2 regions of the Paenibacillus apii genome follow, and region 2 is predicted to be linked to the other one. Evidence: riboswitches for the same ligand, from Rfam matches in the RefSeq annotation. Region 2 holds a riboswitch; the other holds the start of a gene.
What was found. A riboswitch is a leader RNA that binds a small molecule or an ion and turns the genes downstream of it on or off. The one in region 2 is predicted to bind glycine.
Positions count from the first base shown of each region.

Region 1: it holds a riboswitch for glycine, as region 2 does, so the genes downstream of both, G5B47_RS06215 (amino acid permease) here and gcvT (glycine cleavage system aminomethyltransferase GcvT) in region 2, are expected to answer to the same signal.

Region 1 covers NZ_JAAKGU010000002.1:71,704-79,072, forward strand. Annotated here, with positions in the region: gene G5B47_RS06205 (P-loop ATPase, Sll1717 family) at 1-748, shown strand, start outside; gene G5B47_RS06210 (isochorismatase family protein) at 1,044-1,481, opposite strand; glycine riboswitch at 1,892-1,972, shown strand; gene G5B47_RS06215 (amino acid permease) at 2,107-3,480, shown strand; gene G5B47_RS06220 (hypothetical protein) at 3,975-4,214, opposite strand; gene helD (RNA polymerase recycling motor HelD) at 4,563-6,980, shown strand; gene G5B47_RS06230 (TetR/AcrR family transcriptional regulator) at 7,025-7,369, opposite strand, start outside.
Region 2 covers NZ_JAAKGU010000002.1:484,274-491,642, forward strand. Annotated here, with positions in the region: gene G5B47_RS08060 (alpha/beta fold hydrolase) at 1-198, opposite strand, end outside; gene G5B47_RS08065 (DinB family protein) at 240-725, opposite strand; gene G5B47_RS08070 (helix-turn-helix transcriptional regulator) at 942-1,892, shown strand; gene gcvPB (aminomethyl-transferring glycine dehydrogenase subunit GcvPB) at 2,018-3,478, opposite strand; gene gcvPA (aminomethyl-transferring glycine dehydrogenase subunit GcvPA) at 3,475-4,827, opposite strand; gene gcvT (glycine cleavage system aminomethyltransferase GcvT) at 4,918-6,021, opposite strand; glycine riboswitch at 6,425-6,521, opposite strand; gene gcvH (glycine cleavage system protein GcvH) at 6,705-7,097, shown strand.

The DNA of each region.
Region 1 (7,369 bases), 410 kb from region 2:
AAATATAAAAGCCAAAGTGGTGGGATATCTACGAAGTGACATTTATAACTCGATTGATCAATTTGATGCTGAGAGTGCACGCTGGGATAGGTATAAATTGAACTTAAACTGGTCTATTGTTAATAGAGATGATTGGGCAAATGCAAGATTATTGCGAATGATCAATAAAAGAATTCATCTGTCTATACCTTCACTTTCAGAATATGGGGCATTTAATGCACTCTTTAGCAAAAAGGTTTTTGATTTTGATTCTCGGGAAAGCATATTCAAGTTTGTTGTACATCGTGGTTTTCATAGACCTCGTGATGTTCTTCAATTTTCAATAAAAATACAGGATGAGATTAATAGAACAAATTCAATTTCTAGGTCAACTATTCCAAGTGCCGAAAAAGAATACTCCTTATGGCTGCTTTCTGAAATCTCCAACGAAATAGCTGTAAAAATTAATGACCAAGATATATTACATGAATTATTACGAATTGTAGGTCCACAGCCATTCTCTTTAACCGAATTTAAGCAGCAAAGATATAAAAATTTTGAAGCAAAATTAGGAATGGATGCGGAATCCTTACTTAGATATCTTTATCAGTTCGGAATTGTGCTAAATCGAAATAGACTTAAGACTCATACAGAATATTATTCGATAATGCGTAATGATAGATCAACATTAAATAGGGAGTTAAAAATACAGATTCACCCAGGGATCTGGAAGGGACTTCATACATCAACTTATTCCTTACGTAGATAGAACAATACCAAGGGCTGCTGAATATAGCAGCCCTTCATTTTGTAAAAAACTTGCCGCTACAGACAGCGCAGTGAACCGTAACATAAATAACGGCGAAATATAACGATAGTTATAAAAAAATCAGCTGCATACGCGGCTCAGCCTGAACCCGCCGAGGTTGCAGACAAGTCTACTTCATTCGTTGCCCCTGCCCCTCGGGCAGAGAAGTTTTACCCCGCTACCCGTATGAAACCGCAGGGGCCGCCTTTATATTATTTTTCCCTAAGGATGCCTGGCTCTGATTCCGATAGCTGCTTCAATCAGGAGTGGAAGAGTGAAGGGCGGCACAGGCTAGAATGTCCGCCGTCGTGCGAATTCTGCCAAGCCGCGGGAAGATCACGGAACGCACATACTCATGCTCCGCCTCACTGAAGCCGGTCATGGCGTCTATCGCAAAAATCACCTGATACCCGTGGGCGAAGGCTTCTCGCGCTGTGGTATCCACACCAATACCTGAAGCAATGCCGCAAAGGACGATCGTCGTAATGCCACGCCGGCGCAACTGCTGATCCAGGTCCGCCGCATGGAAGGCACCCCATTGGCGCTTTGTAATCACGTGGTCGGTGTCTATGACACCGATCTCTGGCACAATTTCATCCCAGCCGGGTGGCAGGTTCATTGCAGGAGGAGCTTGGTCCAGTAAAGGACGCGGCATATCCTTGAAGTCCTTGCTGGATACGCGTACGAGCCCCACGAATGCACCTGCGTTTCAGAACGCCTTCACCATGGAGGCGGCACGGCTGACGACTTGCTCAGCTGAATGAGGGGCATAGCGGGTTCCAAGTCATTTTTGCAAATCAATTACGATTAAGGCTGTCTGAGGAAAACGAAATAATAATTCTTGCAGGAGCTTAAGAGCTTGGTCATCCAGTTAAAGCAGATTGTCCTATCTGAACGGGATTGATCCACAGAGAACCCTGCCACAAGTAACCTCACTTTTAACAGGGCGCAGCCTTAAACCCAAGAGGGCTAGGAAAGACATTGTGACTTTTATCACTGTTTAAATACTTACATCGCAAGTAATATGTTAAAATATCAGAAGGCATTACCGCTTAATTAACTTAATAGTTAGCAAGCTATGATTGCTATGGGCACACTATAGCAGGAGCAGCTTCTGGAGAGACCGCGGGAAATCCGCGGCGCCGAAGGGTTCACAATCTCAGGCAAAAGGACAGAAGAGTACTGAATGTATTTGTTATGCTGATCGTTGTAAGCAGGATAAGTATTATTCGATATTCTTATGAACCGGGAGATTGGAGGACATCCAATCTCTTTTTTTATTGGCACCAATGTATTGCATTCATAAGGGGGAACTAGGTATGGCACAACCAGAATTAAAGAGAGAGCTAGCAAATCGGCATGTTCAACTCATCGCGATCGGCGGCACCATTGGTACGGGATTGTTCTTGGGATCGGGAAAAGCGATTCAACAGGCAGGCCCATCCATCATGCTTACGTACATCATCGTGGGGATCGCCGTGTTTTTCGTGATGAGAGCGCTAGGAGAACTCCTGTTGTCTAAAGCAGGTTATCAATCGTTTACGGATATTGCGGAAGACTATCTTGGATCTCGGGCCGCGTTTATAACCGGTTGGACCTATTGGTTTTGCTGGATCATGACGGCTATGGCTGATGTAATTGCGGTTGGCGTATATGTACAATATTGGTTCGATATCCCGCAGTGGGTACCTGCTATCTTCTGCTTAATCATTTTATTAGGGCTCAACCTGTTAACGGTAAAAAATTTCGGAGAACTGGAATTTTGGTTTGCGTTAATCAAAGTGATCACGATTCTTGCCTTAATTGGCATCGGGGTTGTTTTGCTGGTCATGGGATTCAAGACGGATGCAGGATCGGTCACGGTAAAAAATCTCTGGGAACACGGGGGCGTTTTTCCGAACGGCATTTCAGGTTTCTTATTTTCCTTTCAAATGGTGGTATTCGCCTATGTCGGTGTGGAATTGGTTGGGGTATCGGCAGCGGAAACCTCCAATCCGGAAAAAAATATCCCATCGGCGATCAATAAAATTCCTCTACGGATTCTATTTTTCTACGTGGGCGCGCTGTTCGTCCTGCTCTGCATTAACCCATGGACGGAGCTCAGTCCGGCTGAAAGTCCTTTTGTTAAAACCTTTACTTTAGTAGGGATTCCGATTGCCGCAGGGATTATCAATTTCGTCGTATTAACTTCAGCCGCTTCCGCATGCAACAGCGGGATGTTCTCTACAAGCCGGATTCTTTATAACTTGAGCAAGAACAACCAGGCGTCTCCTCATTTTTCCAAATTGAATAAAAATCATGTGCCCGGGAATTCGTTATTCATCTCCACGCTTGTCATATCGGCGGGCGCTCTACTCAGCAAACTTATTCCGGAGCAGGCGTTTGGAATCGTGACAACGATAAGTGCCATTTGTTTCATTTGGGTCTGGGGCGTCGTGCTCGTCTGCCATATCCGGTATAAGAAGACCCGGCCGGAATTACAGGCTCAATCCAAATTCAAGGCACCCTTTACGCCATTTATTAACTATGTGGTCTTAGCGTTGTTTGCCGGGATACTCATCATTATGCTGTTTGCCAAAGAGACACGTCCGGCGTTATTGTTTACCCCTCTGTGGTTTGTTCTGTTATTTATGCTGTACCCCAATAGAAGCAAAAGGGAAAAAAGCAGCAATATAGCGACGAACATCAAATAGATTTGCTGTTAGGAACGCATTGACTTCTCGTGGAGTCGGTGCGTTTTTTTCTGCTCCGAGAAAGGCGGCTTTTTTGCTATAATCGGGACTTTACAAAAGATAATTAGTTACAAAACAGCGCAGCCCCGGCAGACGAAATCCAAAATGGAAGTGATTCTTTCGTGTCTAGCCGTAGTCGATCCAAGACCCACCAAGAACAAAAGGAAAGCGAACAGAATGTCATTTACATTTTTCTTTTTCAAAAGAAAAATAAGTAATTTAATTGTTTAAGTGTGATTAACGTAAAACTTCCCTTGTGAGAATCCTTATTCTAAAGGATTCTCACAAGGGTGTAAGAGGACAAGAGCCTTAATTGCGGCTAGGAACAATTGAGATTGAGAACACAACCAGCGGGAACTAAGGCAAGTCTGAAATTTCTTTTTTAACTATTTGAAATTGATAAATTTGACTTTTCGTAGTGCCTTGGCACCGGAATCGTCAGCCTATCGTGCAGATTATCCCACACCATCACTTTCTAACAAGGAATAAAAATTATCACGGTCTTCGTCATCAAATTTGCCAAGTGTCCGTACCCTGACATACTCATGTCCGCCATACATGTCTATTTCCTCACCGTACCTATTGTAGAGCGCGATCATATTGCCATCCTGATTCAATTCCATGTACCCGTAACATTTTGCTTCAGGCGCTTCACCGTAAAAGAGGGTAAATCTGATTTTGATCACTCTGTGCATGCAGATCCTCCTGTTCTGTCTTTCGTATTGGCTTTGAATTTATACAGTATCCCCCATAAAATGTCAACAGTGATCCGTCCTTCGTCATCTGATTTTAAACGTGCTTTTCGACGAGCGGCGCATGAGTTAAATCAAAAAACCCCCGGCAATCCCGCCGGGGGTTCAACTATGCATAAATAAAGTTTGCGCACAAAGAAGCACTATGCTATGATTGAAGAACTGCTGATTTTAATTTAAATAATTGCAAAGTTAACCCATCTTATTTACACTTTAATCTTACCACACGACATTACGGTTTGTCAAACTTTCTTTTTCTTCAAATTCGAATGAAGGAGTGCATGCAGGAAGATGATAAGCGCGGAGGATTGGAAGCAAGAGCAGGAGCGGCTGGAGCTGGTTACTGAAAAGCTGCAAGCGAGAATCGCTGAACTGGCGCCGGAAGTGGAGGGGCTGCACAATCAGGCGGTGGATATCCGTAAGCAATTTTGGGAGGAAGTAACGGTCAACACGAGCACGGACGAAGATTTTGAAGAGACCTTCTACAGTATCAGGCAGCAAGAAGCGTTATTGTCCGAACGGGAGCGAAGCCACCGGCAGCGCGTACAGCAGTGGAAAAACATGAAACGGTTGCTGGCATCACCCTACTTTGGGCGCATCGATTTCCACGAGGATGGCTTGAGCTCTACCGAGCAGGTCTACATCGGTGTGTCATCCTTCGTCGATTCTGACGGCATGAGTTTCCTGGTTTATGACTGGCGTACTCCAATCGCGAGCATGTACTACGATTATTCTCCGGGAGCGGCCGGATATGACACGCCGGATGGAGCCATCTCGGGGACGATGAAGCTGAAACGGCAGTATCAGATCCGCGAGGCGGTGCTGCAGAACGTGTTCGACACGAGCGTAACGATCGGCGATGAATTGCTGCAGCAGGTGCTCGGCAAGGGTGCGGACAATCAGATGAAGAGCATCGTCGCGACGATCCAAAAGGAGCAGAACGCCATTATCCGTGATGACAAAAACCGGATGCTCATCGTGCAGGGGGCAGCCGGCAGCGGGAAAACCTCGGCGGCGCTGCAGCGGGTAGCGTATCTGCTGTATAAGCACCGCGAGCGGCTCAAGGCGGACCAAATCGTTCTTTTTTCACCGAATCCGATGTTTAACAGCTATGTATCTACCGTTCTTCCCGAGCTCGGTGAAGAAAACATGCAGCAGACGACCTTCCAGGAATATCTGGACCACTGGCTTGGCGGGACGTTCCGTGTAGAGGACCCCTTTGACCAGATCGAATACGTGCTGACAGAAGCATCAAGCCAAGGGTATGCCGCCCGGATGAAAGGGATGGAGTACAAGGCATCCGCAGACTTTCTGCAAGCTCTCCAGAATTATGCGCAGTGGCTGGAGCAGCAGGGCATGCGCTTCTCAAGCATCCGCTTTCGGGACCGCGATTTGATCACGGCCAAGCAAATAGAATCCACATTTTATAGCTATGATCCCTCCATTCGCATGACCAATCGCATTATTATGCTGCAGGAGTGGCTGCTGCGTGAGTTGAACCTGCTGGAAAGCAAGGAACGTGAGGCGCTTTGGGTGCAGGAGGAGCTCGATTATCTTGACAAGGATCAGTACGCCGAAGCGTATCATGCTCTGCACAAGGAGAGGGGCGTGTTTGACTTTGCCGAGCAGTATGAAGAGGTCCGCGAAAGACTGGACGGCAAGGGCAGACCGGACGAGGGCGATTTCGACTATGCCGAGCGGGAGGAAGAGCTACTGCGCCGGATGATCGTGAAGGAGCAGTTTAAGCCGCTGAAGCGAAGCGTGAAGCGGTTGTTGTTCATCGATATGGCCCAGCTGTACATTCAATTGTTCGAAGAAGAGGATGCTTATAAAAAGATGACGAAGGAAGCTGAAATTCCTTCGCTTTGGCCGGAAATCTGTGAACAGACCAAGGAGAAGCTTGGCCGGCTCCAACTGTTCTATGAAGATGCGACACCGTACCTGTATTTAAAAGAGCTCATCGAGGGCGTTCGGACGAACACGGAGATCCGGCATATATTCGTCGATGAGGGTCAGGATTATTCGATGTTTCAATACGAGTTCCTCAAAAAAATGTTCCCCCGTGCTCGCATGACGGTGCTTGGCGATTTCGGTCAGGCCATCTTTGCTCAGGCCACGGAGCTGTACGGTGAAGAGTCGCCGCTTATCCGGCTGTACGGCGAAGCTGAAACGAGCTTGTTCCGCCTCGTTCGCAGCTATCGGTCAACCCGCGAGATTGTGGAATTCACGAGGTCTCTGCTGCCGAACGCCAAGGAGATCGTACCCTTTGAACGAAGCGGCAGGAAACCGCTCCTCTCTAAGGCGGGCGACGGCGAGAAGCGGGCAGCGCGAATAGCGGAGCATCTCGCGGCGCTTCAGGCGGAAGGCTTCGCCTCCATCGGCGTCATTACGAAGACAGCGGCCGAAAGCAAAGAAGCTTACGATCTACTGACGGCTCAGGGATGCGAGGGGTTGAAGCTTGTGACGAAGAGCACGCCCACCTTCGAGAAGGGAACATTAATAATCCCCGTGTACCTCGCCAAGGGCGTTGAATTCGACGCCGTTCTCATCTATGACGCCTCTTCTCAGACGTATCATCGGGAGAGCGAGCGCAAGCTATTTTATACCGCGTGTACGCGTGCCATGCATCGGCTTCTGCTGTACGCAGCAGGAGATTGGACCCCATTCATGCAGGCAATGGATAAGTCCTTGTATGAGATAGAGCAATAATAAACAACGAAGGAGCTGCCGAGGCATGCTCCTTTCGCATTTTTTTAGCCGATAGTTCCGTTAAGCTGAACCTTATCATCCTCGAGCTTCACAGCCTTCCAACAGGAACGGATGACTTCATGCACGCTGTCGCTGGTTAATTCGAAGATCCCTTGCAGATGGGCTTTCAAAATATAAACTAATGTCCCGTAATGCATCTGTACCATCAGCTTCGGATTCATGGGGATAAACAACTTCTGCTGAATAGCTTCTTCATACAACTTGTTCATAGGCCCGCACCAGCCATCTGTATAGACTGCCTGCTTCACCTCATCATAAATGTAAGGCGAGAACGAATACTGCTCAATAAATTGAAAGCCCTGTGGATATTTTTCACCCAATTCGACAAC
Region 2 (7,369 bases):
CAGCGCGATGACCCGGTATTCGCGGGCGAATCTTTCGGCCAGCCGCCGGGCGAACAATCCCTCGTTCATATGGCCGTGCAGAGCCACCAGCGGAGGTCCCCCGCCGCCAAAATCGATATACGACAAAACTGTGTCTGGACCTTCAAAGGATTTTCGATGATAGCTTACGGAATCATGGTCTGGTATAGGATCGGCCATCTATTTTTCCTCCTTTTCTGGGGCAGTCTCCGGCTCGGTATTCAGTACAGATCAAACATATTCACTTCATAGCCCAGTTCCTTCAGGTAATTGAAGAGCTGCGCGCGGTGGTGCTGGGCATGGGTGACGATTTCGATCAGCCATTTCGCCTGCACCGACCCCTGTTCCAAATAAAAAGGCTTGGTGGCTTTGTGAAGAAAATCCTCTTCGCTTAAGCCCTCCATGTAGGCTTTCAAGTCCTGAAAGCCTTTGTCCATCCACGCCGACAGTCTCTCCGCAGTCCGGGCTTCGTTAATCTCATCTTCTACCCGGCGGATGTCGGGCTGCCCTTGCTCCTGCAGAATCAGCAGATCGACGGAGGGAACGGAGACGAGATGCTGCGCCAGCTCCAGCAGGGAGCGCATATTTTCCCGGGGGCGGTATTCCCAGTGGCCGGGAGAGATTTTGCCAATCAGACTGGAAGAGGTTCGGACGATATGCTCCAATTCATGCAGGAGAAGACCTTTCATTTCAATTACGGCTTGCATAAGCTCACACCTTTCGGATTTTTGGATTTGGCTGGCGGCGCACCGCAACCGGATCATTCGTTCAAGAAGCGAGGGTCGCGGCATGCGGCGCTCTTGGGTTCGGTTCTCATTGTAGTCTATAATAGTGACAAGTATTGTCATAAAACAATCGGAAGATTCCACCCAAGAGAGGAAGGAGGCTCGGCGCCCATGTCCCCACATGATAACCGGGATACTATGTCTAAATCGAAAAGGTTGCTGGAGCTAATGCTGACCGTCAACCGGAAGAGGAAGTTTACCGTCAAGGAGCTGGCGCAGGAGTTCGGCGTGTCGCCAAGGACGATATTAAGGGATTTGCAGGAGCTTGGCGAGCTGGGCGTTCCCTTGTATTCGGAAGTGGGGCCGCACGGGGGCTATCAGGTGCTGAACGAACGGATTCTGCCGCCCATCGCTTTTACCGAGGAGGAGGCGGTTGCTCTATTTTTCGCGTGCCACGCCCTGCGTCATTATTCTTTCATTCCCTTTGAGACGGAGGCGTCATCGGCGCTCGGCAAATTCTATCATTATATGTCCGGCGACGTGCGGGACCGGATTGACCAGATGAAGAACCGGGTGGATTTCGTCATTCCGGCCAGGCAGGCGGAGTCTCCCTTTCTATCGGCGCTGCTTGAGGCGGCCGTGATGCAAAAGGTCTTGCGGATCGGATACAAATCGCAGGAGAATGTTACGGTCCGGGACATTCAGCCGATCGGCATTTATGCCAGTAGCGGGCTGTGGTACTGTCCGGCGTACTGCTTCCTGCGCGCCGGGGTCCGCCTGTTCCGATGCGACCGGATCATCAGCGTGGAGGAAGGGGACCCCGAAATCAAGTCGCTCGACCTGCGCAGCATTCATCTGGACAACTGGGAAGCTTCTTTTTCGGACACAAGCCGGTATACACGCTGCCGTGTTCAATTGAGCCAGGAGGGGGTGAGGGTGTGCGAGGCGGAGCTGGGACGGCGGGGGCTGCTGCAGGTTCGGAAAGACGGCACCGGCTGGATTGACGGAGATATTCCGATTGGTGAAATTCCTTACTTCGCCAGACTGTTCATCGGCCTTGGCAGCGATGCCGAAGTGTCGGAACCGCCGGAGCTGATTGGCTGCATGAGGGCAAAACTGAAGGAGCTGCTGGCCAAGTATGACGCGTAAAGGGAACAGGTAGGGAGTACACCCCTCTCAGCAACGTAAAAAGTCCCTCTTGATTCATCCGGTTTGAAAGGTGATCGGATGTTCAAGAGGGACTAACCTTGTGTTAATAACGCGCTGCCGCCCGCTTATCCGCAGGAGCAGTTCAGCACAGGCTTCCTCGCTGCCTGCGTCTCGTCAAGACGGCTGATTTCCGTAGTATGCGGCGCGTTCAGAACGATTTCCGGCGTTTCCTTCGATTCCTGCACGATGCGGATCATCGTGTCGATGAACCCGTCGAGTGTTTCCTTGCTCTCCGTCTCGGTCGGCTCGATCATAATACATTCCTCGACATTGAGCGGGAAGTAGACGGTCGGCGGATGGTAGCCGAAATCAAGCAGACGTTTCGCGACGTCGAGCGTGCGGACGCCGTATGGCTTCAGGTTTTTGCCGGACAGGACGAATTCATGCTTGCAGATGCCGGGATAAGGCACGTCAAAATGCGGCGCGAGGCGGCTCAGCATATAGTTGGCGTTCAGCACGGCGTTCTCCGATACTTCGCGCAGTCCGTCCGGACCGTAGGTGCGGATGTAGGTGTAAGCGCGGACGAGAATGCCGAAGTTGCCGTAGTAAGCCTTCACGCGGCCGATCGACTGCGGTCCGCCTGCTTGAAGCTTGAAGCCGCCGTCTTCCGTTTTGGCCACGGTCGGGCCGGGCAGGAACGGAGCCAGCTTCGCTTTGACGCCGACAGGACCAGCCCCCGGGCCGCCGCCGCCGTGCGGCGTGCTCATCGTCTTGTGCAGGTTGAGATGCACAACGTCGAAGCCCATGTCGCCGGGGCGGGTGATGCCCATAATCGCGTTCGAATTCGCGCCGTCATAGTAGAGCAGGCCGCCCGCTTCATGCACGATCCGGGCGATCTCCACAATCTGCGTCTCGAACAGGCCGAGTGTGCTCGGGTTGGTCAGCATGAGCGCAGCGGTGTCACTGCCGACCGCGTGCTTCAGCGCCTCCAGATCGACCATTCCCTGTTCATTGGACGGAATGGTCACTGTCGTCAGTCCGGCCGCCGAAGCGCTGGCCGGGTTCGTGCCGTGCGAGGAGTCCGGAACGATGACCTTGGTCCGGACTTCGCCGCGCGCTTCGTGATAGGCGCGGATCATCATCAGCCCGGTCCATTCGCCGTGCGCGCCGGCGGCGGGCTGGAGCGATACGGCGTCCATGCCGGTCAGCGCCGCCAGGTCGCTCTGCAGCGTATGCATCAGCTCCAGCGCGCCCTGGATGCTCTCTTCCGGCTGGTACGGATGAATCTTCGCGAATCCGGAGAAGCGGGCAACATCCTCGTTGATCTTCGGATTATATTTCATCGTACAGGAGCCGAGCGGATAGAAGCCGTTGTCGACGCCGAAGTTGCGGCGGGACAGGGCGGTGTAGTGGCGGATGACATCCACCTCGGACACTTCGGGAAGCGCCGCCGGTTCGCTCCGCAGCAGCTCAGCGGGAATCAGCGCATCCAGGCCTTCCTCAGCCGGCACATCGCATTCCGGCAGGGAGTAGGCGGCCCGTCCGGGACGGCTTAGTTCAAAGATAAGGCTTTGTTCCGGTTTCATAAGCACCCCTCCAGTACGCTTGCAAATTCGTCGATTTCACTCTTGCTCCGTTTCTCCGTTACGGCAATCAGCATGTGGCCGGCAAGCTCGGGATAGTCCTTGCCGAGATCGTAACCGCCGAGGAAGCCCTCTTTCAGCAGCTTGGCGTTAACCGCGCCCGGATCGCTGCCCTCCGGCAGCTTCAGCACGAATTCGTTGAAGAACGGGGAGCCGAAGGCGACCTTGACGCCTGGGATGACCCCGAGGCGGGAAGCGGCGTAATGGCTTTTGCGGATATTCAATCCGCCGACCTCTCGCATGCCTTCCTTGCCCATAACGGACAGGTAGACCGAAGCGCAGAGCGCGAGCAGCGCCTGGTTGGAGCAGATGTTCGACGTCGCTTTTTCGCGGCGGATATGCTGCTCCCGGGCCTGAAGCGTCAGCACGAAGCCGCGCTTGCCGCTGCGGTCGACCGTCTGGCCGACGATGCGGCCGGGGATGCGGCGCATGAGATGCTCTGCGACCGCGAAGTAGCCGCAGGTCGGCCCGCCGAGCGAGGCGTTGATGCCGAGCGGCTGAGCGTCGCCGACGACAATGTCGGCGCCCAGCTTGCCCGGCGTTTCGAGCACGCCGAGGGCAAGGGGGTTGGCGCTGACAACGAGCAGCGCTTTGGCGTCATGCGCCAGCTGCCCGGCGGCGGCCAGATTCTCGATGCACCCGAAGAAGTTCGGGTATTGCACCAGCACCGCCGCCGTGTCGCCGTCAATCGCCTGCGCCAGCAGCGCAAGATCGGTGACGCCGTCCGTGCAGCCGACCTCGGTGATCTCAAGGCCGAGTCCGGCGGCGGACGTCTTCAGCACCTGCCGCGCTTCGGGATGAACCGCGCTGCTGACGATGATCTTCTTGCGCTTCGCGGCGCCGGAAGCCAGAACTGCCGCTTCAGACAAGGCCGTCGCGCCGTCGTACATGCTGGCGTTGGCGACCTTCATGCCGGTCAGCTCACAGATGTATGACTGGAATTCGAAGATCGCCTGCAGCTCGCCCTGGCTGATCTCCGGCTGGTAAGGCGTGTAAGCCGTATAAAATTCCGAACGGGAAATGACATGGTTGATGACGACGGGGACATGGTGATCGTAGAGGCCCGCGCCCAGAAAGCTGATGTGGCTGTCGAAGTCGGCGTTTTTGTCCGAGAGACGCTTCATATACCGCAGCAGGGCGTATTCGTTCAGCGCTTCTGACATGGGCAGCCGGCCCATATAGCGCACGGCTTCGGGAATATCGGCGAACAGCTCCTCCACGGACTGAATCCCGATTTCCGCCAGCATTTCCTGGCGGTCCTGCTCGGTCATTGGCAGATAACGATGCTTCATTTTCGGATTCACTCCTTAGCTGATTAATGATGAAGCTGATTAATTATAAAGCTGATTAAATGAATAGGTAATGTCCTGCACAGGCAGGTTCTAACGGCTTTTCTTGTAAAAAGGGGCTTTCACGACGGCAGCTTTAAGCCGCTTGCCGCGGATCTCCACTTCCAGTTCCGTACCAATCTCGCCATAGCGGGCATCCACCAGGGCAAGTCCCAAGTTCCGCTTTAGCGTCGGCGACTGCGTGCCGGTCGTAATCTCACCGATTTGCTGGCCGCCCGCGTATACGGGATAATGCGGGCGGGGAATGCCTCGGTCGATCATTTCAATGCCGACCAGGCGGCGCGGAACGCCCTGCTCCTTCTGGGCCAGCAGCGCCTCGCGGCCAATAAAATCGGCCTTATCCAGCTTCACGAAGAAGCCGAGCCCGGCTTCTAGCGGCGAGATCTCCTGCGACAGCTCCTGGCCGTACAGCGGCAGCTTCGCTTCGAAGCGAAGCGTGTCGCGCGCGCCGAGGCCAGCCGGCATAAGCCCGTGGGCGCTGCCCGCTTCGAGCAGCCCGTTCCACAGCGTCGCCGCAGCATCTACCGGAGCGTACAGCTCGAAGCCGTCCTCGCCGGTATAGCCTGTGCGCGACAGCAGCACTTCCACGCCGCACACGGCCGCCCGTTCCACGAAATGGAACGGCTTCAGATCCGCCAGCGGCACATCGGTGACTTCGCTTAAGATCCGCTCGGCATGCGGCCCCTGAACCGCGAGCAGCAGTGTCTCCTCCGAGCGGTCCGTAAGCTCTACGCCGCTCTCCGGCAGATGGTCCTGAAGCCACTGAAAATCCTTGCCGATGTTGGAGGCGTTCACGACCAGCATGTAGCGTCCTTCACCCAGACGATAGACAAGCAGGTCGTCGACCGTGCCGCCGTCCGGATAGCAGAGGAGCGAATACTGCGCCTGGCCGTCCGCGAGCCTGCCAACATCGTTGGTCGTCATGCGCTGCAGGTAAGCTTCCGCTCCGCTGCCGGTCACCATAAATTCGCCCATATGCGAGACGTCGAACAAACCCGCACGGCTGCGCACCGCTTCGTGCTCTTTCTGGATGCCGGCGAACTGCACCGGCAGCTCCCAGCCGCCGAAATCAATGCTCCTGGACTCCGGATAAGCGGAGTAGAAGGCGAAAAAAGGCGTTCTTTTCAAAGCGCTCATGTCGTCACTCCCCGTGGTTTTTTTTAAAATACAAATATATTTTCAAAAGAAACGTAGCAGCGTCCAGCGGGGACCCCGTCCGGCGTTTCTTCGTGCCGAGCCCAAGTATTCCGCAAAAATGTAGCTTTCCCACTGCAGCCCATTCCAAAACCAGATGCGTGAATCCCGTTGGCGACTCTAGTGGCAAGCGCAAAAAAGGACAGCCGAAAGACGAATTGCGCAGCATTAGCACACTCGTTCGTCTTTCGCTCTGTCCTTTGTACCTGAGAGTTACCCCGCTTTCGGACTTCGGCAGTCCGGCTGTTCAGCTCAAGTCGCGGCCGTTCTGGCTGCGCTTTGGCTTTGAGCGGGTTTCCCCGTTGGTGACCGTTCGCTGTCAGGCGCCCGGTGCTCTCCAGAGATGCGTCCGGCAGAGGTCCTTTTGCCTGAGAGATTCACCTTGGTGCAAGGCTTACTCCTTCGGCGCCGTCTTCAGGGACGGTCTCTCCCTATGCCATCATTCGCAGTTGTATGTGACTATTCTCACTCCATTAATACTGGAATCCCATCCCGATGTCAACATAATTCGATCAAAACCGGATGAAATATATTTTCCTGTCAGATATATTGACACCTGATAAGGGCATAACTTAGTCTATAACTAATTTAAGACTCCCAATAACGAAAAGAGGCGGCAATCGAAAATGAGTGAAGTGCTAGACAATCTTCGGTACAGCGAAGAGCATGAATGGGCGCAGCAGGGCGAGGGCCAAATCGTCCGCGTAGGCATTACCGACCATGCCCAGCATCTGCTTGGCGATATCGTGTTCGTGGAGTTTCCGGAAATCGGCGCGGCGGTGAGCGCCGGCGACAGCGTAGGCAGCATCGAATCGGTCAAGACCGTATCCGAATTATATTCTCCGATTTCGGGAACGGTGACACGGGTCAACGAGGCGCTGGAAGACAGCCCCGAGCTGCTGAACGAGCAGCCGTACGGCGAGGGCTGGATTTACGAGGTGGAGATCGAGGGCGATTACGCTTCCGCGACGGCCGGGCTGCTGGATGCGGCGGCTTATCGTGAGCTGGTTGGAGAGTAGGAGACCGGTAATCGGCCAACCTGCTAATCGGCTAAATAAGTTAATGGGATAATTCTGTTCGTACCTGGACCGGCATCGGATTTCTGAGTGAACGGGAAAACCTCCGGTTTATTTTTGGGAAAAAAGATAATTCGCTCAATAAACAGGAAAACCTCCGGTTTATTCGCTGTTTTTTCTTCATTTCCGGCTAAAGCGCCGAATTAAGAGGGAAATTTTCCAGCTTAGTTCGGAAAGAGGTCTCTTTTTGGAAAAATAAAAGGGAGAAATTCCGC